Regions from separate parts of the Janthinobacterium sp. NKUCC08_JDC genome, predicted to be linked through region 1. Evidence: predicted binding sites of a transcription regulator. Region 1 holds the regulator's gene; each other region holds the start of a gene.

Region 1 (9,693 bases):
CCGTGAACTTGATGGCGTTGCCGGCCAGGTTGACGAGGATTTGCTGCAGGCGCTGGGCGTCGCCCACGAGGCGCCGCGGCACGTCGGGCTCGACGGCGATGGCCAGTTCCAGCTCCTTTTCGCCCGCATTCATCGTCATCGTCGTGGCCAGGGTATTCATGACTTCGTCGAGGTCGAATTCGACGGGCGACAGTTCCATGCGCCTCGCCTCGATCTTCGAATAATCGAGCACGTCGTTGAGGATACCCAGCAGCGACTGGCCCGCCACGCGCACCATGGTCAGATACTTGCGCTGTTCCGTATCGAGCTTGGTATTTCCCAGCAAATACACCATGCCCAGCACGGCATTGAGGGGCGTGCGGATTTCATGGCTCATGTTGGCCACGAAATCGCTCTTCGCGCGGTTGGCGGCCTCGGCCCGGTCGCGTTCCTGCTCCAGTTCGGCCGCGCGCGATTCGAGTTCCTGCTGCAGACGGTCGCGCTCGCTCATCAGGCCGTTGAACGCCTCCGTCAGTTCGCCGATCTCGTCGCGCTGCTGCACCGGCACGGGGGTGAAACGGCTGCCGCTGGTGCGCAGGGCCAGCAGGGTGTTGCGCAGGCGCACCAGCGGCGACAGCAGGCGCACGGTGACCCAGCCCAGAACAAATGCGGCCAGCAGCGAAGCGAGGATGCTCCACAGCACCAGCCGGTACAGGACGCCATCGAACGGTTCGAAGGCGTCCGCGACGGGCAGCGAGGTAGCCAGCAGCCAGTTCACCGATTTCAAACGCTTGAAGCTGTTGACGGCCGTGATGCCGCGGCTGTTGGTGCTGACCATGCTGCCTTCGCCATCTTCCTTCAGCAGCTGGGTGGTCGTCAGGTTGGCGCTCGGCTGGCGCGGCTGCAGCAAGCGGCTGGTATCGGGATGCAGCACGTAGCGCGGCACGGCGCCGCGCGTGAGGATGAAGTAATAGCCGCTCTTGCCGATCTTTTCCGAGCGCAGGCGTCCCAGCAGGTTGTCCTTGTACAGGCGCAGCACGCCGATCACCACGCCGGCCACCTGGCCATCGGCGGCCAGCACGGGCGCGACCATCTGCACGATGGGCATGCCGCTCGACTTGCCGAGCATCGGCTCGGTGATCATGGGCTGGCGCGTGCGCAGCACGGTCTGGAAATACTCGCGCTCGGCAACGTTGATGCCCGTGCGCCCCGCCACTTCCGGCATGTCGGCCACGACGGCGCCCTGCGCATTAAGCACCAGCACGTCGTCGAACAGCACCAGCATCGAGCGGCGCGAATAGTATTCGCGCAATTGGGCCGGCTGGGCCATCAATTCCGGCGGCTGCTGCCTGGCCGTCAGGGTGACGATCTGCAGCAGCATGCCCAGCTTGTCGTCGAGCTCGGCAGCGGTGCGGCTGATCAGGGATGACTGCTGGCTCAGCAGTACTCGGGTGAAGTCGTCGCGCATGTGCTGCACCTGTATCATGGTGACCAGCGCGATCATGGCGATCGAGGTCAGACTGGTGGCCAGCGCGACTTTTGCTTTGATGCCGAGAGGCTTCATGATTTCCTTTTCAGTACCGGGCGGCACAGGCGGCAGATAATGCTGTTAGGAATTTTCCTATCAATACATCAAGTTGGCAAGCGGCGCCGCGCAAATGGCCCTCCCCGCATGGGCTTTTGACGATGTTGCCATATAATTAAAGTCGGAACGTCGTTTATTCGCCGAAATTGCGGTGAAATTGGCACACGGCAACCCTGTATGCAGTAAACTTGTTGTTGCATTTTCTAAAAGGTACCGACATGACTGAAGCGCTCCTCACTCCAACCTTGCCCACAGTGACCGTGGAAGCGTTGCGTGCGCGATGCTCGACCTGCAGCATGCATCAATTGTGCCTGCCGATGGGCCTCGATATGGGCGACATGGACAGGCTGGACCAGATCATCGGCCGCCGCCGCAAGATCGTGCGCGGCGCCTCGCTGTTCCGCATCGGCGACTCGTTCCAGAACCTGTACGCGATCCGGCTGGGGCACTTCAAGACGTACCAGATCAATCCGGGCGGCGAGGAGCAGGTGACGGGTTTCCAGATGGCCGGCGAACTGCTGGGCATGGACGCCATCAGCGCCGACCGCCACCACTGTAATGCGGTGGCGCTGGAAGACAGCGAAGTGTGTGAAATCCCGTTTTCCAGCCTGGAACAATTGCTGGGCAATATGCCGACCCTGCTGCGGCATTTCCACCGCATGATGAGCCAGGAAATCACGCGCGAGCAAAGCGTGATGCTGTTGCTGGGCAATATGCAGGCGACGCAGCGTTTTGCCGCCTTCATCGTCAACCTGGCGTCGCGCTATGAGGCGCGCGGCTATTCGAGCAGCAAATTCCAGCTGCGCATGTCGCGCGAGGAAATCGGCAACTACCTGGGCCTGACCATCGAGAGCGTCAGCCGCCTGCTGTCCAAATTCAAGAAGGAAGGCTGGCTGCGCGTGTCGAACCGCGAGATCGAGATCCTGCAACCAGCCAAGCTGAAAGCCATTACGGCAGGCACGGACGTCTGCAAGTAAGGCTTATAACTCTTCGTCCGCATGCAGCGCGATGCTGCGCTGCACGGGCCAGGTCCAGATGCCGGACAGGCGCCACTCGCGCTTGTCGTTTTCCACCAGCACCTGCCAGCGGCTGCGCTCGAGCATCGGCAGCGCGACCGAGAAATTGCCGGCCGCATCGGGCTGCACCAGCAGCTTGATATCTTTTTCCGGCAGGGTCGCATGCGCCAGGTGCAGCTGCAGCGGTCCCTGGTAGGCCTTGCCGAAGCTGTGCACGGAACCGCTCAGGCGCGCTTGCGCCACGTCGTACGCCAGGCTCGTCTCCATCGCCAGGTCGCTGGCGATCGTGTCGCGCTTCAAATCCTGGTTGATCGCCTTGCCCTGCTTGTAATAATCGCCCACCACCAGCGCGTCGGGCTGCGTAAACGCGATATAGCCCATGAAGCTGCCGACGACCACGGACAGGCCGGGGCCGATCATCAGCAGCCATGGCCAGCGATGCTTGTACCACGGTGCAACGGGAGGCTGCAGTTTCAGACTGTCGGACATGGTATTTCTCCTGTGTAAACGGCCAGCCCCCATGCGGGGACCGGCCTTCCTGCATTAACGCGGCACGATGAAGACCGCGCTTTCACGCACATGCAGCGACGGGTTGTCCAGCGATTGCAATTCGATCGCAATCTTGTTCGACCCCTTCTCGCCCACGCCGTGCGGCACGCGCAGGCGGATCGGCCAGCCCAGCGTTTCCGTCGGCTGCAAGGTCACTTCTTCGCGCGTCAGCAAGGTCAGGCCCGGCAAGCCGGAAGCGCTGATCTTGAAATGCTGGCTTTGCTCGGACGTGTTCATGATCTGCAGGCGGTAGACGTTTTCGATCATGCCGTCTTCCACTTCGCGTCCCATCGAACCGCGGTCGCGGATCACGTCCATTTTCAGGGGCGTGCGCAGGGCCAGCGAGGTACATACGGCGATGATGATCAGGGCCAGGATGGAAGTGTAGATCAAGACGCGGGGGCGCATGGCGCGCTGGCGTATCTGCTTCGAATTGAAGTTGTTTTCCATCGCATGGTCGGTGCTGTAGCGTATCAGGCCACGCGGCCGCTCGACCTTGTCCATCACGCTGTTGCAGGCATCGACGCAGGCGGCGCAGCCGATGCATTCATACTGCAGGCCGTTGCGGATATCGATGCCGGTCGGACACACCTGCACGCACAGGGTGCAGTCGATGCAATCGCCCAGCTTGTCGTTGTTGCCGGCCTTCTTGCTCATGGCGCCGCGTGGTTCGCCGCGCTTGGCATCGTAGGTAATGATCAGGGTGTCCTGGTCGAACATGGCGCTCTGGAAGCGCGCATAGGGACACATGTATTTGCACACCTGCTCGCGCAGCCAGCCCGCGTTGCCGTAGGTTGCCAGGCTGTAGAACAAGACCCAGAACCATTCCCAGGGACCGAAATTCAGGGTGGTCACCTCGCGCGCCAGTTCCTTGATCGGCGTGAAGTAGCCGACAAAGGTAAAGCCCGTCCACAGGGCGATGGCGCCCCACACCAGGTGCTTGGCCGTCTTCTTGAATGCCTTGCGCACGGACGGGCCTTGCTTGTCGAGGGCCATGCGCGCGCTGCGCGTGCCCTCGATGCGGCGTTCGACCCACAGGAAGATTTCCGTGTATACCGTTTGCGGGCAAGAGAACCCGCACCACACCCGCCCGGCAATGGCCGTGACGAGGAACAACAAATACGCACAGATGATCAGCAGGGCCGCCAGATAGATGAAATCCTGGGGCCACAGCACGACGCCGAAAATGTAGAACTTGCGCGTGGTCAAGTCGAACAGCAGGGCTTGCCTGCCATTCCAGGTCAACCACGGCAAGCCGTAGAACGCGAGCTGGGTAAGCCATACGCATACCCATCGCCAGGTAGCGTAGCGTCCTTTGGCCTCGCGAGGGTAGATCTGCTCGCGGGCCGCATACATCTTGATGACTTGAGGTTCCATTACATCATTTCACGGGCGTCTGAGGATTCGACAGGCTCCAGACATACGCCGACAGCACGTGTACCTTGGATTCGCCGAGGAAATCGCTGAAGGCCGGCATGGTGTTGCTGCGTCCCTTGCGTACGGTTTCCATGATGGTATCGGCGCTGCCGCCGTACAGCCAGACCTTGTCCGTCAGATTCGGCGCACCGAGCATCTGGTTACCCTTCGCATCGGCGCCATGACAGGCCATGCAGGCGCCAAACTTGGCCTTGCCCAGCACGGACTTGACGGGATCCGAGGTCGAACCGGACAGGCTCAGCACATAATGGGCCACGTTCTCGACATCTTTTTCGGAGCCGAGGGCGGCGCCCATCGGAGGCATCTGCCCATTGCGGCCGTGCAGGATGGTGGTCTTGATGATGTCGGGTTCACCGCCATACAGCCAGTCCTTGTCCGTCAGGTTGGGGAAGCCCTTGTTGCCGCGCGCATCCGAACCGTGGCATTGCGCGCAGTAGGTCAGGAACAGGCGCTGGCCGATGGCTTGTGCCTGCGGGTCGGCGGCTACCGTCTTCAAGTCCTGGCTCAGGTACTTGTTGAACAGGGGACCGTAGTCGGCTTCCGCCTTCTTCAGCTCTTCCTCGTACTGGCCCGTCGATTTCCAGCCCAGGCTGCCGGCATAGTTGCCCAGGCCCGGATACAGGAACAGGTAGGCCAGCGCGAAGACGATGGTGATGTAGAACAGCCACATCCACCAGCGCGGCATCGGCGTATTGAGTTCCTTCAAGTCCTCGTCCCAGACGTGGCCCGTGGTGCCGTCGGCGGGGGCGCCGGCGACCACTTTCACTTTCGACTGCGAGTACAGCAGCACGCCGCAGCCGATGATGCCCAGCAGGGACAGCACGATGATGTAGATATTCCAGAAGCCATTGGTAAAGTCAGCCATGGTTATGCTCCTTCGCCAGGTTCATCTCGGCCTCGGCCGGATAGTCGAGCGCGTCGTCGGCGAACGGCAGGCGTGCCGCCGCGTCGAAGTCGCTGTTGCTGCGGCTGAACGTCCACCACAGGATGCCCACGAACGTCGTAAAGGAAACCACCGTCATGACGCTGCTGGCGCTGTCAAACAGGTTTTCGATTGCCATGCTAATTCCTTGTTTTGATTAATGTACCGAGGCCTTGCAGATAGGCGACCAGGGCGTCTTCTTCCGTCTTGTCCTGCAGCTGCGCGGGGCCGGCGGCGATTTCTTCCTCGCTGTACGGCTGGCCCAGGCGTTTCAGGGCGCGCATCTTCGGCACGATCTCGTCAGGCACCAGCTTGGTCTTCGCCAGCCAGGGGTAGGACGGCATGTTCGACTCGGGCACCACGTCGCGCGGGTTGTTCAAGTGCGTGCGGTGCCATTCATCGCTGTAGCGGGCGCCCACGCGGGCCAGGTCGGGCCCCGTGCGCTTGGAACCCCACTGGAACGGACGGTCATAGACGAACTCGCCGGCGACCGAATAGTGGCCATAGCGTTCCGTTTCCGCGCGCAGCGGACGCACCATCTGCGAGTGGCAGTTGTAGCAGCCTTCGCGCACGTAAATGTCGCGGCCCGCCAGGCGCAGCGGCGAATACGGCTTCAGGCCGGCGACCGGTTCCGTCGTGCTCTTCTGGAAGAACAGGGGGACGATCTCGACGGCGCCGCCGATGCTGATCACCACCGTGACCAGGGCGATCAGCAGCCAGGGGTTTTTCTCAATCCATGCATGTGAAAATTTCATTTGCTTTCGCTCCTATCAGGCGTGCGCCGCGTTCAGTTCCGGAATGCGGGCGACGGGGAGTTTGCTGCCGCGCAGAGTCATCCAGGTGTTGTAGCCCATGATGCACATACCCGACAGGTACAGCAGGCCGCCGGCCACGCGCACCACGTAGTACGGATACGTCGCTTTCACGCTCTCGACAAAGGTGTAGGTCAGGGTGCCGTCCGGATTGACCGCGCGCCACATCAGGCCCTGCATCACGCCGGCGATCCACATGGCGGCGATGTACAGCACGATGCCGATGGTGGCCACCCAGAAGTGCACGTCGACCAGGCGCGTGCTGTGCATCTGCGTGCGGCCAGCCAGGCGCGGCAGCAGGTAGTAGATCGAACCCATGGTGATGAAGCCCACCCAGCCCAGAGCGCCCGCATGCACGTGGGCAACGGTCCAGTCGGTGTAGTGCGACAGCGAGTTGATGGTCTTGATCGACATCATCGGACCTTCGAAGGTGGCGATGCCGTAGAACGACAGCGAGACGATCATGAATTTCAGGATCGGGTCGGTGCGCAGCTTGTGCCAGGCGCCCGACAGGGTCATGATGCCGTTGATCATGCCGCCCCAGCTTGGCGCCAGCAGGACCAGCGAGAAGACCATGCCGATCGATTGCGTCCAGTCAGGCAATGCCGTGTAGTGCAGGTGATGCGGGCCCGCCCACATGTAGGTGAAGATCAGTGCCCAGAAGTGGACGATCGACAGACGGTACGAGTACACGGGGCGCTCGGCCTGTTTCGGGATGAAGTAGTAGACCATGCCCAGGTAGCCGGCGGTCAGGATGAAACCCACCGCGTTATGGCCGTACCACCACTGGATCATGGCGTCCTGCACGCCCGCATAGGCGGAATACGATTTCGTGAACGAGGCTGGCATGACGGCGCCATTGACCACGTGCAAAATCGTCACGGCCAGGATGTAGGCGCCGAAGAACCAGTTGGCCACGTAGATGTGCTTGACCTTGCGCTTGATCAGCGTGCCGAAGAACACGATGGCGTAGGCGATCCAGACGATGGCGATGAGGATGGCGATAGGCCATTCCAGTTCCGCGTATTCCTTGCCGCGTGTCATGCCCATGGGCAGGGTAACGACGGCGCACAGGATCACGGCTTGCCAGCCCCAGAAGGTGAAGGCGGCCAGTTTGTCGGAAAACAGGCGCACCTGGCAGGTGCGTTGCACGACGTAGTACGAGGTAGCGAACAGGCCGCAGATGCCGAAGGCGAAAATCACCGCATTCGTGTGCAGCGGACGCAGGCGTCCGTATGTCAGCCATGGTATGTCGAGGTTCAGGGCAGGCCAGGCCAGCTGAGCGGCGATGATAACGCCAACCAGCATGCCGATGATGCCCCATACCACAGTAGCGACCGCGAATTGCTTCACGATCTTGTAGTTATAGTTCAGCGATTGATCCACAAAGACTCTCCCTGGAATTACTATTTATGATGGTGGCCAGAGAGTAAGTGTTTGACCGTGAAAAAACTTTGATGTGGATCAAAATTCCCCGGATGAAATAAGCGTAGCGAACTGGCATCGAAATAAAGTGATATTTCGGTCAAATTCCGCTCAAAAAAGCCATACAAGATCCCTGCAATCAGGGCGGGGCAGACGCGCCGGCCATGGCGTGCGGAACGCCGGCCGGGCTGGTGCGGTCAGGGATGCGGTTCGCCGGGCGCCGGCTGGGGCGGCGTGTCGTCGTCCTGCAGCACGCGCAGGCCCGGTCCGACGAGGTCGTCGAACTGGCCGCCGTCCGAGGCCGTGAAATACACCCACAGGGCGATGAAGACGACCACGACGCTCAAGGGGATGAGGAGATACAGTGCTTCCATGTTCAGGCTTTCCGCAGGCGCAGGGCGTTGGCGATGACGACGGCCGAGCTGGCAGCCATGCCGACGCCGGACAGCCAGGGGTTCAAAAAACCCAGCGCGGCGGCCGGGATGGCCGTCAGATTGTACAGGGTGGCCCAGCCCAGGTTCTCGCGGATGATGCGCATGCTGCGCGCGGCCGTCTTCGCCGTGTCGAGCACGGATACCAGTTGGCTCGACAGCAGCACCGTGTCCGCATGCGCCTGCGCCAGCGCGGCGCCGGAACCCATGGCGAAGGACACGTCGGCGCCGCTCAGCACGGCCGCGTCGTTGATGCCGTCGCCCACCATCGCCACAACGGCGCCCGTTGCCTGCAACTGCTGCACGAAATCGAGTTTTTCATCGGGCAGGCATTCGCCGCAGGCCGTGTTGATGCCCAGTTCCGTCGCCACGCTTTGCGTCAGCGCTTCCTGGTCGCCGCTGAGCAGTACGACCTGCTTGCCGCGCCGGTGGAAATACGCGACGACGTCGCGCGCTTCCGGGCGCAGCGCGTCGCTGAGCAGGAAACGCGTCAGCCAGCGGCCCTGCGTGCCAAGGTACAGCGGCGTCATGCCCTGCATGCCGACGGCCGTGTCGCCCAGCGGCGGCCCGGCGATGGCGGCGACAAAGGCCGCGTTGCCCAAGCGGTAGCGCACGCCATCGACGATGCCTTCCAGGCCCTGGCCTTGCACTTCCTGCAACTGTTCCGCATGCATGCGAAGTTGCTTTCCTGGTAATCCATCCGCTGCCGTCAGGATCGCCTGCGCCAGCGGATGGGCGCTGCCCGCTTCCAGCGCGGCGGCCACTTGCAAGCATGCGTCCTCGCTCAGGCTGCCGAGCCCCTCGATTTGCCGCAGCACGGGCCGGCCCAGGGTCAAGGTGCCCGTCTTGTCGAAGACGATGTGGGTGGCGCGGTGCAGGGTTTCCAAGACATGCGGCTGGACGATCAGCACGCCGCGCCGCAGCAGGCTGTCGGTGGCGGCCGCCAGCGCCGTCGGCGTGGCAAGCGACAGTGCGCACGGGCACGACACAACCAGCACGGCAATCGCCACGGGCCACGCCTGCGACGGGTCATGCCAGCTCCAGAAGGCGAACACGGCGACGGCGAACAGCAGCAGGCCCAGGACGAACCAGGCGGCGACCTTGTCGGCCCACTGCGCGATCTGCGGCTTGCCGCTGCCGGCCCGCTCGATCAGTTTCAACAAGTCGGACAAGGTGCTTTCGCGTGCCGGTTTCAGCACGCGCAGGATAAGCGCCGCGCTGGCGTTGATGGCCCCGCCCGGCACCTGTTCACCTGTCTTGCGTCGCTGGGCCGCGCTTTCGCCCGTCAGCAGCGACAGGTCCAGCGCACTGCTCCCTTCGATGATGACGCTGTCGGCGGCGATCGCTTCGCCCGGCTTGACCAGGATGATGTCGCCCACGGCCAGGCTGCCGGCCGGCACCAAGGTGGTGGCGCGGTTGTCGGGAAAGCCCGCCATCAGCGAAGCGGAGGCGGGCAAGGCGTGCTGGAGGCGCTCGAGCGCGGAGGCCGCCTTGCGGCGCGCCTGCAGCTCGAAATAGCGGCTGCACAGCAGCAGGA
Region 2 (9,693 bases), on a different contig from region 1:
GACGATGGTCAGCGCCTGGCGGTACGTGCCATCCTTCAACGGCTGCAGGCCGGCTACGGCCGCCTGCGTTTCCAGGTAGCGCACGGCCAGGTCGCCGCCGCGCTGGCCCGTGCCGCGTCCTTCCAGTAAATCGTCGGCCAGGAAGGACAGATGGGCGCGCAGGGGCGCTTCGGCCACGAGCGGTTGGGCGAGGGCGGCCGTGCTGAACAGGCTGGCGGCGAGGACGAAGGGAAAGCGCATGACGACTCCAAAAGTGAATACGGGAAAGCAAAGCAGCGACAATCTTACTCTACCGCAATGCCCTGGCGTAGCGCGCGGCGTGCGCGGGCCAATTGCGGCCACAATGGCTGCTGGTCCACCGACAAGGAGCGTTCCATGACTGCCACGAACTTGCAATCGAGCAATACCCTGCGTACCGCCGACGGTACATTGATCCACTACAAGGACTGGGGCAGCGGCCCGCCCGTCGTCTTCAGCCACGGCTGGCCATTGTCGTCCGACGCGTGGGAAGACCAGATGTTTTACCTGGCCTCGCGCGGCTACCGCGTCATCGCGCACGACCGGCGCGGCCATGGCCGCTCAAGCCAGCCGTTCGACGGCAACGACATGGATACCTATGCCGACGACCTGGCCGCCCTGATCGACGCGCTGGATTTGACGGGCGCCACCCTCGTCGGCCACTCGACGGGCGGCGGCGAAGTGGCGCGCTACATCGGCCGCCATGGCACCGGGCGTCTGGCTGGCGCCGTGCTCGTGGGCGCCGTACCGCCACTGATGCTGCAAACCACGGAAAACCCGCTGGGCTTGCCCCTGTCCACATTTGACGCCATCCGCGCCGGCGTGCAGGCCGACCGCAGCCAATTTTTCCAGGATTTGAGCGAGGCCTTCTATGGCTACAACCGGCCCGATGCGAAGCCGTCGCAGGGCGTGCGCGACGGTTTCTGGCGGCAAGGCATGCAGGCGGGCATGCCGGCATCCTACCTGTGCATCAAGCAATTTTCCGAGACGGATTTTACGGCTGACCTGGCCAAATTCGACGTGCCGACCCTGGTGATCCATGGCGACGACGACCAGATCGTGCCGATTGCCGCCTCGGCGCGGCGCACTGCCGAACTCATCATAGGCAGCAAGCTGCTCGTGTATGCGGGCGCGCCGCACGGCCTGGCGACGACGCACAAGGACAGGCTGAACGAGGACTTGCTGGAATTTTTGCGCCACTCGGTCGATGCGGCAAGCAATATCGAGGCGCATCTGTAAAGTAGTCGAATCTATTGCAAAACATATAATATTGCTTGGTTTTTGCACCAATTGCGTGCGGATCGCCGATTTTTCTGCGTTTTAGACTGCAAAAAATGGCGTTCTGCCGCCCCGTTCCACCCGGTAAGGTCCAGTAAAGAGTAAACTAGCGGATACACTCTTTCGCATTGGGCGATTCGAGCGAACTTGTGAGTGATTTCATGTCTGATACACCAATTTCCTTATTTTCCGACCTTAACCTGAGCGAGCCGCTGATTCGCGCGCTCAAGGATGTCGGTTACGAAACACCGTCGCCTATCCAGGCGGCCACGATTCCATTATTGCTCGCGAACCGCGACGTGCTGGGCCAGGCGCAAACGGGCACGGGTAAAACCGCTGCCTTCGCCTTGCCGATCCTGTCGCGCATCGATCTGAAACAAAGCTCACCCCAAGCCCTGGTCCTGGCACCGACGCGCGAACTGGCCATCCAGGTCGCCGAAGCGTTCCAGGTGTACGCCGCCCACATCCCCGGCTTCCACGTGCTGCCGATCTACGGCGGCCAAAGCTACGGCCCGCAGCTGTCGGCCCTGCGCCGCGGCGTGCACGTCATCGTCGGCACCCCAGGCCGCGTCATCGATCACCTGGACAAGGGTTCGCTCGACCTGTCCAAGCTGAAAACCCTGGTGCTCGACGAAGCCGATGAGATGCTGCGCATGGGCTTTATCGACGACGTCGAACGTATCTTGAAAGAAACCCCGGAAGGCCATCAAACGGCGTTGTTCTCGGCCACCATGCCTTCCGTCATCAAGCGCATCGCCACGACCTATCTGGTGAACCCGGCCGAAGTGACGGTCGCCGCCAAGACGGGCACGGCCGACAACATCCGCCAGCGCTACTGGCTCGTGTCGGGCATGCACAAGCTCGACGCGCTGACCCGCATCCTGGAAGCGGAAGCGTTTGACGGCATGATCATCTTCGCCCGCACCAAGCTGGGCACGGAAGAGCTGGCCGGCAAGCTGCAAGCCCGTGGCTTCTCGGCTGCCGCCATCAATGGCGACATCCAGCAAGCCCAGCGCGAGCGCACGATCCAGCAGTTGAAAGACGGCAAGATCGACATCCTCGTGGCAACCGACGTGGCCGCCCGCGGCCTGGACGTCGAGCGCATCAGCCACGTCGTCAACTACGACGTGCCGCACGATCCGGAAAGCTATACCCACCGCATCGGCCGCACGGGCCGCGCCGGCCGCAGCGGCGAAGCGATTTTGTTCATCACCCCGCGCGAAAAGAACTTGTTGAAAGCCATCGAACGCTCGACCCGTCAGCCGATCGGCATGCTGGAACTGCCAACGATCCAGGCCGTCAACGACGTGCGTATCGCCAAGTTCAAGGAACAGATCAGCGAAACCCTGGCCCTGGGCGAACTGGAACAGTTCCAATCGCTGATCGAAGATTTCGAACGCGAACAAAACATTCCCGCCATCGAAATCGCCGCTGCCCTGGCGAAGATGGCGCGTGGCAATACGCCGCTGCTGCTGGACAAGAACAAGGCGCGCGAGCAAGCCACGTGGCAAGACGACCGTCCAGTGCGCCAAGACCGTTTTGACCGCCCTGAGCGCAGTGACCGTTTCGAGCGTAATGACCGCTTCGACCGCAACGAGCGCAGCGAACGCCCGGCCTTCCCGAAAAAGGAACGTATCCAGCGTCCAGCCGACGCCGGCATGCAGACCTTCCGCATTGAAGTCGGTCATCAGCATGGCGTGAAACCAGGCAATATCGTGGGCGCCATCGCCAACGAAGCGGGTATCGATTCGAAAAACATCGGCCGCATCGAAATCTATGACGACTACAGCGTCCTGGACTTGCCGGACAGCATGCCGAAAGAATTGCTCGATCAGCTGAAAACCGTGTGGGTCGCGGGCCAGCAGCTGCGCATCAGCCGCGACGGCGACGCGCCGGACCTGGCGCCGCCAGCCGCGCCGCGCAAGCCGTTCGCCGCCAAGTCCGCGCCAGCGTTCAAGGATGCGCCAGCGGACGCGGGCGACGCAGCCCCTGCGCCGCGCGCGCCGAAGAAGGAACGTCCACGTCCAGGCGTGACGGCTTACCGCATCGAAGTGGGCCGTGAACACGCCGTGACGCCAAGCAACATCGTCGGCGCCATCGCCAACGAAGCGAACCTGGAAGCCAAGCATATCGGCCGCATCGATATCTTTGACAACTACAGCGTGCTGGACCTGCCTGAAGGCATGCCGCCGGAAATCCTCGACCACTTGAAATCGGTCGTGGTCTCGGGCCAGAAGCTGCGCATCAGCCTGGACGATGGCACGACGGAGCGCAAGCCTGCGCCGCCGCGTCCGAAGTCGCCACCGCGCAAAACCTTTAAGTAAGCCATCCCCACGGGCGCTCCGGCGCCTGTGTCGCGGATTGGAGACAGTTCCCCCACTGGCGCATTCGCGCCAGTTTTTATTTTCCCTCAAGAAATGAATATTGTTACCGCGCTATGGTTGGCGGCAGGCGTCGCCACGTGCCGGCCATTGCGCCAGTTCCCTTGCGCCTTTTTGTCGGCGCATACGGCGTATTTATTGCCTGCTTCGCCGATAAATAATTTTTTATTAATTATTGTGTTTGCGCGCAATTTGAATTTTGCATTCAATAAAATCAATCAAGTTGAATCAAAGTAAATTCTAAAACATAAATGAATTAGCTTTTATTAAATTTTTTGACCAGTGTCACTGTCGCCGGGGCGATATATCATGGGTGCTTGATGTGGTATATTGTTTTTATGATTTTGTTATGCTAGTTGAAAAAAATAGAGGAGCGACGATGCGGGTCAATACGCCTATCACGCAAAATGAATACGTATTAAATGAAGGCATGACGATTGTTTCCACGACGGATTTACAAGGAAACATCAATTACGCCAATCAGTATTTCATTGAAGTCAGCGGTTTTTCAGAAATGGAACTGCTGGGTGCGCCACAGAATATTCTGCGTCATCCCGATATGCCGGCCGAAGCGTTTGCTGACCTGTGGGATACCATCAAGACGGGCATGCCATGGACCGGCATGGTCAAGAACCGCTGCAAGAATGGCGATTTCTACTGGGTCTTCGCCAATATCACGCCCGTCATCGAAAACGGCCGCCCGATCGGTTATATGTCCGTGCGCACCAAGCCCACGCGCGAGCAGATCAACGAAGCGGCAGCCCTGTATAAAAGTTTTAAAGACGGCAATAGCGCCAAGCTGGCGATCCGCAATGGCCGCGTCGTGCGCCAGGGCTGGGCTGCCAAGCTGGCCGAGTGGCGCAAGCTGACCCTGTCGCAAGACCTGGCCCTGCATTGCATCGTCTTTGGCGTGGTGCTGGCCATTCTCGGCTGCGCCGTGTGGAATATCGATGGCGACACGAGCACGGCCACGCGCAGCTGGCTCAGCGGCGCTGCCGCCGCGGCCGTGGCGCTGATGCTGTATTTCTGGGCCCATTTGCACAATTCCCTCGTCGCGCCGCTGGGCGAGGCCATCACGGTGGCGCGCAAGATGGCTGGCGGCGACTTGACGGGCGTCATCGACAAAGTGCGCGACGACGACATGGGCCAATTGATGGCGGCCTTGCGCCAGACGAATATCAACTTGCACAGCATCATCGGCGACGTGCGCGCCAACTTCGAGGATATCCGCGTCACCACGGCCGAGATCGCCACGGGCAATATGGACCTGTCCAGCCGCACGGAATCGCAGGCGTCCAGCCTCGAACAGACGGCGGCCAGCATGGAAGAGCTGACTTCCACGGTGCAGAACAGCGCCGACCACGTGGACACGGCCAATAAGCTGGCGGCGCAGGCGTCTACCGTCGCGGCCAAGGGCGGCACCATCGTCAGCGAAGTGGTGACCACGATGGACGAGATCAGCACCTCGTCGCGCAAGATTCTCGACATCATTGGTCTCATCGACGGCATCGCCTTCCAGACGAACATCCTCGCCTTGAACGCGGCAGTGGAAGCGGCCCGCGCGGGCGAGCATGGCCGCGGCTTCGCCGTCGTGGCCGGCGAAGTGCGCAGCCTGGCGCAGCGCTCGGCAACAGCGGCGAAAGAAGTGAAGAACCTGATCGACCATTCGATCGCCACCGTGAATGCGGGCAGCGTGCTGACCAGCAATGCGGGCGCCACCATGACGGAAGTGATCGCCTCGGTTGCCAGGGTGACGGAAGTGATGGACGAGATTTCCTCGACCACGCGCGAGCAGAACCAGGGCATCGGGCAAGTCAACCAGGCCGTCATCCACATGGATGGCATCACGCAGCAGAATGCGGCGCTGGTGGAGCAGGCGGCTGCTGCCGCCACCAGCCTGGCGCAACGCACCGACAGCGTGGCCCAGTCGATCGGCATCTTCAAATTGAAGGCCTCGCCCAAGCGCAAGACAGCTGGTATGGGACGCAGCGTGGGCGCGGGCGTGGCGTCGCGCGCTTTGCTGAAAGCACGCTAATTACCCCAACGGCGAAAGGCCGGGGTCGTACCCTCAGGGTACGACCCCAGTTTGCTTTTTGGGTACTTTTACTGCTTCACCCGATACACCTCTCCGCTGCGCACCTTCTTCACCACCCCATCCCCGCCAAACAAAATCACATATTCTCCCTGCGCGCCCGAGGCGGCCGGGTAGGTGTACATCCATACTTCATTGCCGCTGTCGAAACGGATGGACGTGCTGTCTCCCAGCGCGGCGCGCACCTGTTCGCGCGTGCTGCTGCCCGGTTGCACCGTCTGTTCCAAGGTGGCATATGGCACGTTCTTACTTGCCTGCAAGGCGCGCGTGCCGGAGCAGGCGGCCAGCAGCGCCAGCATGGCGATCAGCAGCCATTTCATGGCACCACCTCGTCCATGTAAGTAAATTCCAGCAGGGTGTCGTCGGGCCAGCTGGCATCCCATAAGGGCGCGTAATACGTGCGGTCAAGCAAGACCTGGCAATCGCAATAGGGCAGCGAGGCGGGCGTCTGCTCGCCGCCCGCGTACAGCATCCTGAACGGCAACGCCAGGCGGCGCTCGCCATGCACGAGGGTGACGCCGAACAGGGGCCGCTCCGTGAAGAACAAATAATTGCCATCCGGCTCGGAACACACCTTGTCCGTGCTGTAGAGCATGCTGGACAGCCAGGCGATGATTTGCGGGTCGTTCGAGATCAGGCCCGAATCCATGCCGGCGCGGCATTCCAGGCGCAGGTCGCCCAGGCGCCGCGTGCCGGGCGGCAAGCCGGGCGTGATCACTTGCGCGCGCCAGCTCATGGTGGTGGCCTTGCGGTTGGCGATCAGCACGGCGTCTTCGCGCGCCGCTTGCGCATTGCGCACGGGAGCAAAGCTGTTGTCCTCGGCCAAGGGTAAGGGGATGCTGACGGTGTCGCCAGCGATGCGCAGCTGCACGCCCGTCATGTCCACGCCAGGCTGGCGCGGCAGTAGACGAAAGCGCAAGCTCGCTTGCGGCGCCAGCGCGCGGTCGCGCTCGAAGCGGTCCACGCCCTGCAGCATCTTGCGGTACGATTTATCGACGGGGTCGCGCGTGGCGTCCACTTTGACCTGCGGCACGGGTGCGGTTTGCGCCAGGGCAACCGGGCCAGGGAGCAGGCAGGCAAGCAGCAGGGAAATAGGAATGCGCATGGCTGGATGCTACGCTTTTTTGCGCATCAGCCACGCACGGGTGGGTGACTCAGTATTCGTTCAGTATTCGCTATATTTGCGGGCGTCGCCACGCACCTGCTGCGCCGGGTATTTCTGCGCATTGAGTTCCATCTTTTCCAGTACGGCCGCGTGCAGGTCGACGCCGCTCTTGTCGGCCAGGCGCACCAGGTACATCAGCACGTCGGCCAGTTCATGGCGGATGCCCGTGCGTTTGGCCTCGTCCAGCTCGGCGTCCGCGCCCGTGGGCAGCCACTGGTAGTGCTCGGCCAGTTCCGCCACTTCGACGGACAGGGCCATGGCCAGGTTTTTCGGCGTGTGGAACTGGTCCCAGTCGCGCTCGTCGGCAAAGGTGCGCAGGCGCGCGCGGATGTCAAACAGGCTGTCGGCAGGCGCACTCATGCCGCCACCTGCAGCGGTTTTTCCATGAAAACACTGAATGGATCGTCAGGATAGTCGCCGTACGGCCCGCGCCGCTGGTAGCCGTGGCGCGCGTACAGGGCGATGGCTTCGGGCTGGTGGATGCCCGTCTCCAAGGTCAGCAAGCGGCAGCCGCACGCCAGCGCCTGCTCTTCCAGCAGGGCCAGCAGGCGCTTGGCCAGGCCCAGGCCGCGGCTGTCCGGGTGCACGTACATGCGCTTGACCTCGCCGAAATCGGGCGTGACGACGATGGCGCCGCAAGCGCGCGCCGCGCCTGCCGCATCGCGGGCGACGGCAAACAGCAGGGTATCAGGCGGCACGGACGCCAGGTCCAGCGAGTAGACGCACTCAGCCGGATACAGGGTCTGTTGGTAGGCGTCAAGCTCGGCGATCAGGGTTTGCACGTCGGCTTGCTGCGGCGATTCCAGGCGGATGGTCATGGGAAGGTCGAATGTATGGGACTTCCCCCATGGTATCACTGCGGCCGCGCCAGGCGCATCGTCAGGCCGATGGGCGACATCACGAAACCCATCAGTTCCTGCGCTTCGCCGCCATCGGGCGTGTCGACGCCGGCGATGTCGAAGCTGCCCAGCAGCATTGCCATGGCGATCTTGATTTCCAGCAAGGCCAGGTAGCGGCCCGGGCACGTGCGCAAGCCCGCGCCGAAAGGCATGGCGGCGCGCTTGTTGTTCGCCTCGCCGCCTTCCAGCCAGCGTTCGGGCTGGAAAGCCTGTGCATCGGGAAAGTGCGCATCGGACACGCTGTCGTGGCGCATCACGCACCACAGCATGCTGCCGGCGGGCACGGCCACGTCGCCCACCACCGTGTCGCGCAGCGCTTCGAGCGGAATGTAGGGCGCCACGGGTTTCAAGCGCATGGCCTCGCTGGCGCAGGCGCCCAGGTAGTCGAGGCTATCCATTTGCGCCACGGTGAACTGCGTCACGTCGGGTGCCAGGCGCCGCACTTCCTCGCGCGCCTTGGCCAGGCTGTGCGGATGGCGTTGCAACAGGTAGATGATCCAGGAAATCGTGTTGGCCGTCGTGTCTTCGCCGGCCAGCAGCATGGTCAGCACATTGCCGGCCACGGCGCGGTCGCTCACGCCGCTGCCGGGTTCGTCGGCGGCGGCGATCATGGCTTCGAGCAGGTTGGGCGGGCGCACGCGCCGCGCGGGGTCTTGTTCCATGCGTTCGCGCGCCTGCCGCACCAGTTGCGCCACGGCCACGTCCAGCGCCGCCACGTCGCGGTCCAGGCGCCGGTCGACGGGCAGCTTGACGTAGCGCCAGTAGGGCAGCATCGACAGGCTGCGCCGCGCCACGGCTGGCAGGATGGCGTCCAGGTGGCGCTGGATCACGTCCTCGCCCGATTCGAGTGTATTGACTTCCGTGCCGAAGGCCAGGCCGGCGATGATGTCGACCGTGTAGCGTTTCAGGTCGCCATCGAGGGCAATGGACTGGCCTTGCGTGGCGGCATGCTGCCAGCGCCGCTGCAGGCGCTGCGCCACCGTCACCAGCGCGGGAAAATACGCCTTGATGGCACCTGGCGCCATGCCGGCCATCACCATGCGGCGCTGGTTGCGCCACTCGCTGCCTTCGGCCAGGAAGACGCCGGGATTGCCGCCCATTTCCTCCGAAACGATGTAGCTGCTGAGGGGGCGGCGGAAACCATCGGGGCGGTCGCGCAGCACGGCGGCCACCGCCTCGCTGTCGGCCACCACCAGTACCAGAGTGCGGCCGAACCAGGCACGCATGAAAGGTCCATAGCGGCGTACCCAGCCTTCCACGTCGCGGTGGATGCGCGGCAGCCGCACTTGCATGGCGTTGCCGATGATGGGCAAGGCGAATGGCCCCGGCAACTGGCGGATCTGGCGCAGGGTGGTGGCGGGTGCGGCGGCGTGGTCGAGTGGCGGCATGAAAAGCTCCTGTTGTCGTGGGAACGATGGCTAGACTCTAGCGCGCTTGCGCGCACGCGTCTTGAACGAATACGACATCGCGCGCGGCCAAAAATTGCCGGTACAATCGTCGCCATGCCTGCCGCCCCCACGCCCCTGACCCGCTTGATCGCGCCGCGCACCGCGCTCGCTTCCTGCGTGCGCGCCTTCCTCGTGCGCGACACCACGCATTGCGCGCCGCTGCCGCCCGCGCAGCGCCTGAACCGCTTTCCCGCCACGCCCATGTGCTGCCTGCTGTGGACGGTCGCGGGCGACGTCGAGGCGGCCGCGCCCGGCTCCGACCTGCTGCACGTGCGCATGCCGCCCGCCCTGTTCAGCGGACCGCGCGGCTATCCGCTGGTCAGCTACAACCCCGGCCCCGTGCACTCGTTCATGGTGATGCTGTATCCGGCCGCCCTGCACGCGCTGACGGGCATCGACATGGCGGCCCTGT
Region 3 (9,693 bases), on a different contig from region 1:
GTGTACATGTTCAGCCTGGCCGGCTACCGGGGCTTGCTGGCCGCCGTCGTCGTGCTCGCGGCCAGCTTCGTGCTGGCCGCGCGGCCCTTGCCGTGGCGCCTGGCGCCTGCCAGCGTGCTGTGCGCGCTGTGCCTGCAAGGCTTGCTGGCCGCCATGCTGCTGGTGGGCGCGCTGTGGCCCGGTAGTGCCGGAGGCAAGGCTGGCAAGGGATCCGCCAGGCTGGGACTGGCGATGATGGCGTGGACCATGCTGGCGTGCAATCTTGCCTGGATAGGCTGGCATTGGGCGGGACCGCAGGCCCTGCTGCCGGCTGGCCTGGTCGTGCTGCTGGCCATGCTGATGCTGTGCAACGGACGCCTGCGTCCGCCGCTGTGGCGGCTGGACCGGGCCAGCCTCAGCATCGCGGGCGCGGCCGGCATCCTGCTGCTGCTGGCCATACCCGTGTCGGCCAGCTATTACGCCACAGAACGTTTCGCCACCACGGCCTTCGACATGCAAGGCCGCTTGCGCCATTGGCGGCAGGCGCTGGCCATGCAGCCGTCCGACTGGGGCGACCGCCTGTTCGGCATGGGTAGCGGCAGCTTTCCCGCCACGTATTACTGGCACAATCCCCAGCGCGAGGTGCCAGCCAGCATCGCGTATGCGGACGAAGAGGGAAACCGGTATGTGCGCCTGGCCAGTCCCGGCTACAGCGCCGGCTATGGCGAGCTGCTGCGGCTGCTGCAGCGCCTGCCCGTGCAGCCCGCCACGCGCTACACTTTGGCGCTCGACGTGCGACGCACGGGACCCATGCCCGTGCTGCTGGTGCGCCTGTGCCAGCGGCAATTGCTGTACGCACAAGGCTGCGTGAACGTTCCGCTGCGCCTGCGCCCGCCGCCGCCTGGCAACCCGCTGGAGGGATGGCAGCACTATGAAGTGCCGTTCGATAGCGCCTGGCTGGGCGCCGGTGCCTGGCTGCTGCGTCCGCCCGTGCAGCTGGAACTGGCGGCCAGCGGCACGGCCACCTCGTCGGTGCTCGAAGTCGACAATCTGAGCTTGCGCGCGCCGGGCGGCGAGGAACTGATCGCCAACGGGGGCTTTACGCAAACCAACAATTACTGGTTTTTCAGCAGCGACCACCACCACTTGCCATGGCATATCAAGAGCATGGCCTTGCATTTACTGATAGAAACGGGCTGGTGCGGCGCCCTGTCCATGCTGGCCCTGCTGGTTCTGGCCGGCCAACGCCTGCTGCGCCAGGCCGCGCGCGGCGATGCAGGCGCGCTGGCCTGCGCCGCCGCCCTGCTGGGTTTTCTCGTCGTCGGCCTGTTCGACAGCCTGCTCGACGTGCCGCGCATCGCCCTGCTGTGCTACCTGATGCTGCTGTGCGCGCTGCTGCAGCCCGTGCCACCTCCTCACGTTGAAAGTGCGCCGCCATGAAAGCCCTGCCGTTTACATGCTTGTCCGCCCTCGTGTTTTGCCTGGCCTTGGCCAGCGCGCCGTGCCGCGCCGATGCGCCGCTGGCGCAAACCATCGCGCGCATCAAACCATCGATCGTCGGCGTGGGCAACCTGCAAAAAACGCGCACGCCGCCGATGAATTTCATCGGCACGGGTTTCGTGACCGGTGACGGCCTGAGCGTGCTCACTTGCGCCCATGTGATCCAGAAACTGCTCGACACCAATCCGAACGAGGTCATCGGCATACTCACGGGCCAGGGCGACGTAACGCAATTTCGACCCGCCAAGGTCCAGGCGCTGGACACGGAACACGACCTGGCCTTGTTGCGCCTGTCGGGCGCGCCCCTGCCCGCCCTGGCGCTGGGCGACGCGGCCACGGTGCGCGAAGGCCAGGCCATGGCCTTTACGGGATTTCCGCTGGGTACCTTGCTCGGGCTGCGCCACGTGACGCACCGCGCCACCGTGTCATCGCTGACACCGGTGGTCATGCCCAGCGAAAACGCCCAGCGCCTCGACGTCCGGCGCCTGGCGCAGCTGCAAAAGGCGCCGTACACCGTGTTCCAGCTGGACGCGACGGCGTATCCGGGCAGCAGCGGCAGTCCCTTGTTCGATCCCGAGACCGGTCTCGTCTACGGCATCGTCAACATGGTGTACGTCAAGGGCCTCAAAGAGGCCGCCATCAGCGCGCCCAGCGGCATCACGTACGCGATTCCGGGCAGCCACATGCAGGCGATCTTGCTGAAGAATAAATGAATCGTCAGTTGCGCCCCTGCCTCAGCCGGCCGGTAATACCGGGCTCATCCCATGTCGGAAAAAAAAAGGGGTAAAACGACCGTTCACCCCCATGCTGTTCCATCAGGCCACCGAATTTACGGATCTGGGCCCCCATGTAATCGAGGTCCAGCCGTAGCAGCACGGCCGGCGCCCCCACGCGCGTGCACTCGCGCTCGCCGCCGAAGTCCTGGAAACCCAGCATGCGCTTGTAAAACACCACATGGCGCGGGTTGACTTCGATCACGTAATCCGTAAAGCCGTGAATATTGTGAGCATAGATATAAGAAATATGAATCAGCGCCGCAAACACGCGCTTGCTCACGCCCTTGTCGATGGCCAGGCGCGACGGTTCGCACAGGCGCCGGCCCTGCGCGCGCAGGACGTCGAGCTTGTCGCGGAAGTTTTCATCGGCGGGCAAGCCCGTCTCGTCGTTATCGAGGCACAAGGTCATGGTGCCGACGGTGGTGCCGGCCGTTTCCGCAAACAGCGTGATTTTATTCAGCGCATGCGCCGTGCAAGGATCGACGGCATAGCCGCGCCAGCCGTACATCTTGCGGATCAGCAAACTGGCCGCTTCGCGCCGGCCACGCGAATTGGCCATGCGGATATGAAAGCGCTGCAGGTCGAGCTCATGCTCCATGGCCGGGTCGATCTGCCCCTCGCCCACCACCAGATCACTGAAGTTGCCTGGCGTGTCGAAGGAAATTATGGGTTCATCTTCAAAGCTCATCTTGTCCTCACGTTCATCGGCAGCCGTCGAGACGGACTGAAGCCAATGCCTTGTGACAAGAGAAAAACTGGAGAAGTTCCCAGCAATAGCTAAAAAAACAGAAGAAATTTGCCTTTGGATAGCAAAATAACACGATGAAATTTGTCTATAAGTACAAAATGGCAAATATAATTGCTGTTTTGATATTGACGAGCTTGCTGTTAAAAAAAGCTTTCCGGTATCAATAACACATCGCCCGGCCGCATCATGACGTTGGCGGAAATATCGCCTTCCTTCAGCAAATCGTCGAGCCGCACCCGCAGCTGCTGCTGGTTGCCTTCGCGCACGCGGATGATGCTGGCCTTGTTGCCGGCCGCGAAATCGGTGATGCCGCCCACCGCGATGAGCACGTCCATCAGCGACATGCCCAGCCGGTACGGCAGCGCCTGCGGCTTGGCCGCCTCGCCGATGACGCGGATCTGCTCGCCATACGGCCCCGAGAAGTTGGTGACGATGACCGTCACCACGGGCTGCTGGATGAACTTGCTCAAGGCTTGCTCGATGTCGCGCGCCAGCTGGGTCGATGTCTTGCCGCTGGCGGGCAAATCCTCGACCAGCGGCGTGGTGATCTTGCCGTCCGGCCGCACGGCCACCGTCAGCGACACTTCCGGATTGCGCCAGACGATGATGTTGACGGAGTCGCCCGGGCCGATCAGGTAATCGTGCATGGGGGCGCTGTCGTCGGACGGCGCCAGCGGATGGCGCGTGCGGCAGGCGCCCAGCAGGCTGGCGGCGCCCGCCAGGACCAGCGTGTTGCAGACAAATGCACGGCGAAATGGATTCATGCGGAGCCTCTTCGAGTCGATGCGCGTCCATGGCCGGCCCCGCAGAACCAGCCTGGGCCGCGAACTTCCTATGATTATTAAAACCCGGCAAGTGAACCTTGAGGCGTATCAAGAAGCAATCATCTTGGGAAATCTTGCTCCACAGCCGCCCTATACTTTGCTTACTCAACAAGCAAGTATTTCTTGCAAGACGCCGTCGTTGTCCGCGCCGCCAACCCATCTACCGGGCAGCACCGTTACCTGAAGGAAGCGACATGGAAGAATTGATACAGCAACTGCTTTCCGGCTTGAAAGGCATCTGGAAGTACCGTTGGCATGCGGTGCTGGTGGCGTGGCTGGTGGCCATCGGTGGCTTCATCAAGGTGATCACCCTGCCCGACGATTACCAGACGTCGGCGCGCGTGTTTGTCGATACGCAAACCATCCTCAAGCCGCTGATGGCCGGCATGACCAGCGTGCCGAACACGGAACAGCAGGTGGCCATCATGAGCCGCACCCTGCTCAGCCGCCCGAATGTGGAGCGCGTCATGCGCATGGTCGACCTCGACCTGGACTCGAAGACCGTGCGCGAGCACGAAGCCCAGCTGGACAACTTGATGAGCCGCATCAAGATCACTGGCACCAACGCGTATGACATCTACACCATCAGCTACAGCGGGCGCGACCCCAAGCTCGTGCGCGACGTCGTGCAAAGCCTGCTGACCATCTTTGTCGAAGGCAGTTTCCAGGGAAAGAAAGGCGATTCCCAGAAGGCGGTGCAGTTCATCGACGAGCAGATCAAGAATTACGAGGACAAGCTGAGCGCGGCGGAAAACCTGGTGAAGGAATTCAAGATCCGCAACAACCTGCTGCTGCCGCGCCAGGGCATCGACTATGGCAGCCAGCTGCTGATGTCGTCCGATAGCCTGAACAATGCCAAACTGGAACTGGTCGAGGCGGAACAGGCACGCAAGGCCATCCAGAGCCAGATCGAGGGCGACGAGCCCGTGCTCGACCTGGAGCCAAGCGCGTCGGCCATCACGAATCCCGAGCTCGACGAGCGCATCGCCTCGATCAACAAGAACCTCGACAGCCTGCGCATGCAATTTACCGAACTGCATCCCGACATCATCGCCTCGAAGCGCCTGGTGGCCCAGCTGGAAGAACGCAAGATCGAGGAAAACAAGCTGAAAGCGGCGTCCGGCGACCCGGGCAAGAACTACAGCCCCATGCTGCAGCAGCTGAAGGTGGCGCTGACGGATGCGGACGCCAAGGTGGCCGCCATCCGCGCCCGCGTGCAGGAATACAGCGCGCGCAACGAGCGCCTGCTGGCGCAAAGCAATGCCGTGCCCGAGGTGGAATCGCAGCTGGCGCAGCTCAACCGCGACTACATCATCAACAAGGAGAACTATGAAAAGCTGATCGGCCGGCGCGAAGCGGCCAAGCTGTCGGGCGAACTCAGTTCCACCACCGACATGATGGCCTTCAAGATCATCGACCCGCCCACGGTGCAATATGCGCCCGTCGGCCCGAACCGCCCGCTGCTGTTCAGCGCGGCGCTGGGCGCGGCCCTGGTGGCCGGCGTCGCCACGGCATTGCTCATCAGCCAGGTGCGCCCCACCTTCCTCAGCCCCTCCGAACTGCGCGATGCCACAGGCTTGAACGTGCTGGGCACGGTATCGATGAACTGGACGCCGCTGCAGCAGGTACGCCGCCGCCGCGCCCGCTATGGCTTCGGCGCCTGCCTGGGCAGCCTGTTCGTCCTGTACGGCGGGGTCATGACGGCCGCGCTGCTGAAATTCTAGATCCAAGGGAGCGACGATGAGCAGCAAGGACAGCGGCAAGCACGAACCCACGATCCTCGGCGTGGCCGAGGCCAGCGTGCCTTATACGGTGAACGGTACGGATGGCGCGGACGCAAGCCGGTCGCCCCGTTACCGGCCCCTGAACCTGGCCCGGCTGGCCGAGCAAGGCATGCTCACGCACGATGGCGGGCGCAGCGCCGTGGCCGAGGATTTCCGCATCATCAAGCGCCCGCTGCTGCGCCAGGCGCGCGCCAGCGGCAGCGACGCCATCCGCCACGGCAACCTGATCGTCGTCACCAGCGCCATGCCGGGCGAAGGCAAGACCTACTGCGCCGTCAACCTGGCCATGAGCATCGCCATGGAACTCGATATCACGGTACTGCTGGTCGATGCCGACGTGGCGCGCCCGTCCGTGCTGAAAGTGCTGGGCCTGCCGCCGGAGCCGGGGCTGATGGACGTGCTGCTGGACCCGCAACTGGCCATGGCCGACGTGATCCTGAAAACCAACGTGGCCAATCTGAGCCTCCTGCCCGCCGGGCGCAGCAACAAGCACGCGACGGAATTGCTGGCCAGCCGCGCCATGAGCCGCTTGCTGGCCGAGATCGCCAGCCGCTATGGCGACCGCATCGTCGTCTTCGATTCGCCGCCCCTGCTGATCACCAGCGAAGCGCACGCGCTGGTGGGGCAGATGGGGCAAGTGGTGATGGTGGTCGAAGCGGAAACGACGACTCAGCACGCCGTCAAGGAGGCGCTGCGCCAGATCGAGTCGTGCGAACACATTCATTTGATCTACAACAAGACCAAATCGTTCCCCGGCAACGACTACTACGGCTATGGCCATTACGATTAGCCGCCGGGGCTCGCTACCGCTGCTGCCCTTGCTGTCGCTGCTGCTGCCCGTGCCGGCCAGTGCCATCGACTGGCTGGCAAAACCGTCGCTGCGCCTGCGCGAAAGCTATACGGACAATGCCTTGCGCGCACCGCCCGGCAAGGCGCAATCGGACTTCATCACGGAAATCGCGCCCGCCATCGCCCTCATCGGCACGGGACCGCGCCTGCGCGTCCACCTCGATTACAGCTGGCACAAATACCTGTCCGGACAGCGGGCCGATACCGATAACCACGAACTCCAGGCCTCGGCCGACGCCGAGCTGGTGAAGGACTGGTTCTTCATCGATGCCAACGCCAGCGTAAGCCGGCGCAACATCTCGCCGTTCGGCCCCCAATTGATCGACGACCTGCCCGACACGGACAATGCCAGCACCGTGCGCACCACCGGCATCAGCCCCTATCTGCGCCACCGTTTCCGCGGCCTGGCCACGGCCGAGCTGCGCTATACGCGCAACACGGTCGACAGCGGCGGCGACTTGCTGTCCGTGCACAGCGATGAAATGGAATTGCTGCTCAGCGGCGAGCCGCGCGGCACCGGCTGGACCTGGAACGCCAGCCACGACGTACGCCGCACGCAGGACAGCAAGCTGGCGCCCGTGCGCATGCAGCGCAGCAGCGTGGGCCTGCGCTATCCGTTCAGCAGCAAATGGTCGGCCACGGCCAGCGGCGGCATGGAAAAGGAAGGTTATATCTCGGCCAGCGGCAAGGCGCCCGAGGGCCGCTTCTGGTCGCTGGGCGGCGTGTGGACGCCGTCGCCGCGCACCAGCGTCGCCTTCAGCACGGGCAAGCACTTCTTTGGCACCACCTACAGCCTGGACGCCACGTTCCTGCAGCGCCATACCAACTGGCAACTGAACTACAGCGAAAACATCACCACCATGCCCACGCAATTTTCGCGCCTGGGCAACCGCGACGCGGGCCAATTGCTCGATCAATTGTGGCGCGGCATCTTTCCCAATGCGCGCGACCGGCGCCTGCGCATCGATGCCTTCCTGCGCTACGCCAACAGCCTGGGGCCGGAACGGGGCGCCATCAATTACTTCAGCCACCGCTATTTCCTGCAAAAGCAGCTGAAGCTGACGATGGCGCGCGCCACGGCGAAAAGCACGATGATCGCCGGCATCACGGCCGTCGACCGCACGGCGCAAACGGCCAGCGGCATCGACAGCGGCCTGCTGCCCGGCGTGGAATTCGGCAGCGAAGACCGCACGCGCCAGATCAGCGGCAATGTGGGCTGGAGCTGGCAAGCCAGTTCGCGCACCAGTGTGAATGTCAATGCCGGCTACGCCAGCGTGCGCTCGCTGAGCGTGCCCCGGCGCGACAACAACATCACCTTGACGGCCGGCTACACGCGCATCCTGCAGCCGAACATGACGGCCAGCATCGACGTGCGGCACACGCGGCACGCCAGCAACCGCGGCGGCGACTACCGCGAAAACGGCGTCAGCGCCACGCTCACCATGCAATTCTAAGGAGCCCGCATGTCCGATCCCTCTCTTGCGTCCGCCGTGCCGGCGCACCTGCTGTGCGTGGTGGCCGCGCGCCCCAACCTGATGAAGATGGCGCCCATCCTGGCCGCCCTGGCCCGCCAGGCGCCCGCCGTGCGCGTGACCTTGCTGCATACGGGCCAGCATTACGACACGGCCATGAATGGCCAGCTGTTTGCGGACCTGGATCTGCGCCCGCCCGACATCTGCCTCGACGTGGGCTCGGGCAACCACGCGCAGCAGACGGCCGAGATCATGCGCCGCTTCGACGCCGTGCTCGATGCGCATCCGCCGCTGGCGCCCGATGGCGTGCTGGTGGTGGGCGACGTCAATTCCACCTTGGCTTGCGCACTGGTGGCGGCCAAGCGCGGCATGCCCGTGATCCACGTCGAGGCGGGCTTGCGCAGCGGCGACCGGCGCATGCCCGAGGAAATCAACCGCGTGCTGACGGACCAGTTATCCAGCCTGCTGCTGACCAGCGAGGAAGGCGCGCGCGCCAACCTGCTGCGCGAAGGCATCGCCCCCGAACGCATCCATTTCACGGGCAACGTCATGATCGACAGCCTGCGGCAGCAACTGCCGCGCGCCGTGCCGCCGGCCGCCACCCTGCGCGCCCACGGCCACGCCTGCCCGCCCGCGTATGGCCTGTTGACCCTGCACCGGCCATCGAACGTGGATGCGCCGGCGCAACTGGAAGCGCTGCTGCAGGCGCTGGGGCAATTGTCGCAGCAACTGCCGCTGCTGTTTCCCATCCACCCGCGCACCCTGGCCGGCTTGCGCCTGGCGGGCCTGGAGCCGCTGCTGGCGCGCCATGCCATCGTCCGCCTGCCGCCGCTGGGCTATTTGGAAATGCTGGGCCTGATGCAGGACGCGCGCCTGGTGCTGACGGATTCGGGCGGCGTGCAGGAAGAAAGCACGGCCCTGGGCGTGCCCTGTCTGACCCTGCGCGACAATACGGAGCGGCCCGTCACCGTGAGCGATGGCACGAATACCCTGGCCGGCACGGACCCGGCCGCCATCCTGGCGCTGGCGCGGGGCATCCTGGACACGGGCGGCAAGCAGGGCCGCATTCCGCCATTGTGGGATGGCCACGCGGCTACGCGCATCGCCGCCGTCATCGCGCCCTGGCTGGCGGCGCGCCGGGGCACGCCGTGACGCCGCCGGTGATATTGCGCAACGCGCTCACCATCGACGTGGAAGATTACTTCCAGGTGTCCGCCTTCGCGCCGCACATCGCCCGCGCCGACTGGCCCCGCCAGGAATGCCGGGTCGAGGCGAATATCGAGCGCATCCTGCTGCTGCTCGACAGCCGGCGCATCCACGCCACCTTCTTTACCCTGGGCTGGATCGCCGAGCGCTATCCGGCCATGCTGCGCCGCGTGGCCGACGCCGGGCACGAAGTGGCCAGCCACGGCTATGCGCACCTGCGCGCCAGCGACCAGTCGGCCGCGCAATTCGCCGACGACGTGCGTCGCAGCAAGAGCATCCTCGAGCAATTGACGGGGCTGGCCGTGCACGGCTACCGGGCGCCAAGCTTTTCCATCGGCGCGGCCAACCTGTGGGCTTTCGACGTGCTGCAGGAAGCGGGCTACCGCTACAGTTCCAGCATCTACCCGATCCGCCACGACCACTACGGCATGCCCGATGCTCCCCGCTTCGCCTGGCGGCCACGTGGCCCGCACGGCGTGCTGGAATTGCCCGTCAGCACCGTGCGCCTGCGCGGGCGCAACTTGCCGGCCGGCGGCGGAGGCTATTTCAGATTGA

What was found. The regulator FNR, encoded in region 1, switches genes on or off when oxygen is low (the NO sensors DNR and NnrR bind a similar motif). The targets are predictions, from matches to a motif close to TTGATNNNNATCAA.
Region 2: KO538_RS22955 (PAS domain-containing methyl-accepting chemotaxis protein) is a predicted target of FNR. The motif match lies at 3,953-3,966, and genes of this name have one in related genera.
Region 3: KO538_RS17415 (XrtA system polysaccharide chain length determinant) is a predicted target of FNR. The motif match lies at 3,866-3,879, and genes of this name have one in related genera.

The regions. Positions count from the first base shown of each region.
Region 1 covers NZ_JAHKQW010000004.1:377,578-387,270, forward strand. The annotation lists gene KO538_RS14050 (response regulator) at 1-1,543, opposite strand, end outside; gene fnr (fumarate/nitrate reduction transcriptional regulator Fnr) at 1,783-2,541, shown strand; gene KO538_RS14060 (FixH family protein) at 2,545-3,069, opposite strand; gene ccoG (cytochrome c oxidase accessory protein CcoG) at 3,124-4,506, opposite strand; gene ccoP (cytochrome-c oxidase, cbb3-type subunit III) at 4,511-5,431, opposite strand; gene KO538_RS14075 (cbb3-type cytochrome c oxidase subunit 3) at 5,424-5,627, opposite strand; gene ccoO (cytochrome-c oxidase, cbb3-type subunit II) at 5,629-6,243, opposite strand; gene ccoN (cytochrome-c oxidase, cbb3-type subunit I) at 6,259-7,686, opposite strand; gene ccoS (cbb3-type cytochrome oxidase assembly protein CcoS) at 7,923-8,099, opposite strand; gene KO538_RS14095 (heavy metal translocating P-type ATPase) at 8,102-9,693, opposite strand, start outside.
Region 2 covers NZ_JAHKQW010000012.1:121,750-131,442, forward strand. The annotation lists gene KO538_RS22940 (M28 family peptidase) at 1-240, opposite strand, end outside; gene KO538_RS22945 (alpha/beta fold hydrolase) at 376-1,257, shown strand; gene KO538_RS22950 (DEAD/DEAH box helicase) at 1,458-3,620, shown strand; gene KO538_RS22955 (PAS domain-containing methyl-accepting chemotaxis protein) at 4,057-5,712, shown strand; gene bamE (outer membrane protein assembly factor BamE) at 5,781-6,089, opposite strand; gene KO538_RS22965 (hypothetical protein) at 6,086-6,874, opposite strand; gene KO538_RS22970 (nucleotide pyrophosphohydrolase) at 6,935-7,294, opposite strand; gene KO538_RS22975 (N-acetyltransferase) at 7,291-7,752, opposite strand; gene KO538_RS22980 (cytochrome P450) at 7,788-9,221, opposite strand; gene KO538_RS22985 (AraC family transcriptional regulator) at 9,336-9,693, shown strand, end outside.
Region 3 covers NZ_JAHKQW010000006.1:314,645-324,337, forward strand. The annotation lists gene KO538_RS17395 (hypothetical protein) at 1-1,419, shown strand, start outside; gene KO538_RS17400 (serine protease) at 1,416-2,192, shown strand; gene KO538_RS17405 (long-chain N-acyl amino acid synthase) at 2,197-2,943, opposite strand; gene KO538_RS17410 (XrtA/PEP-CTERM system exopolysaccharide export protein) at 3,144-3,767, opposite strand; gene KO538_RS17415 (XrtA system polysaccharide chain length determinant) at 4,022-5,551, shown strand; gene KO538_RS17420 (XrtA-associated tyrosine autokinase) at 5,568-6,401, shown strand; gene KO538_RS17425 (TIGR03016 family PEP-CTERM system-associated outer membrane protein) at 6,385-7,914, shown strand; gene wecB (non-hydrolyzing UDP-N-acetylglucosamine 2-epimerase) at 7,924-9,084, shown strand; gene KO538_RS17435 (XrtA system polysaccharide deacetylase) at 9,081-9,693, shown strand, end outside.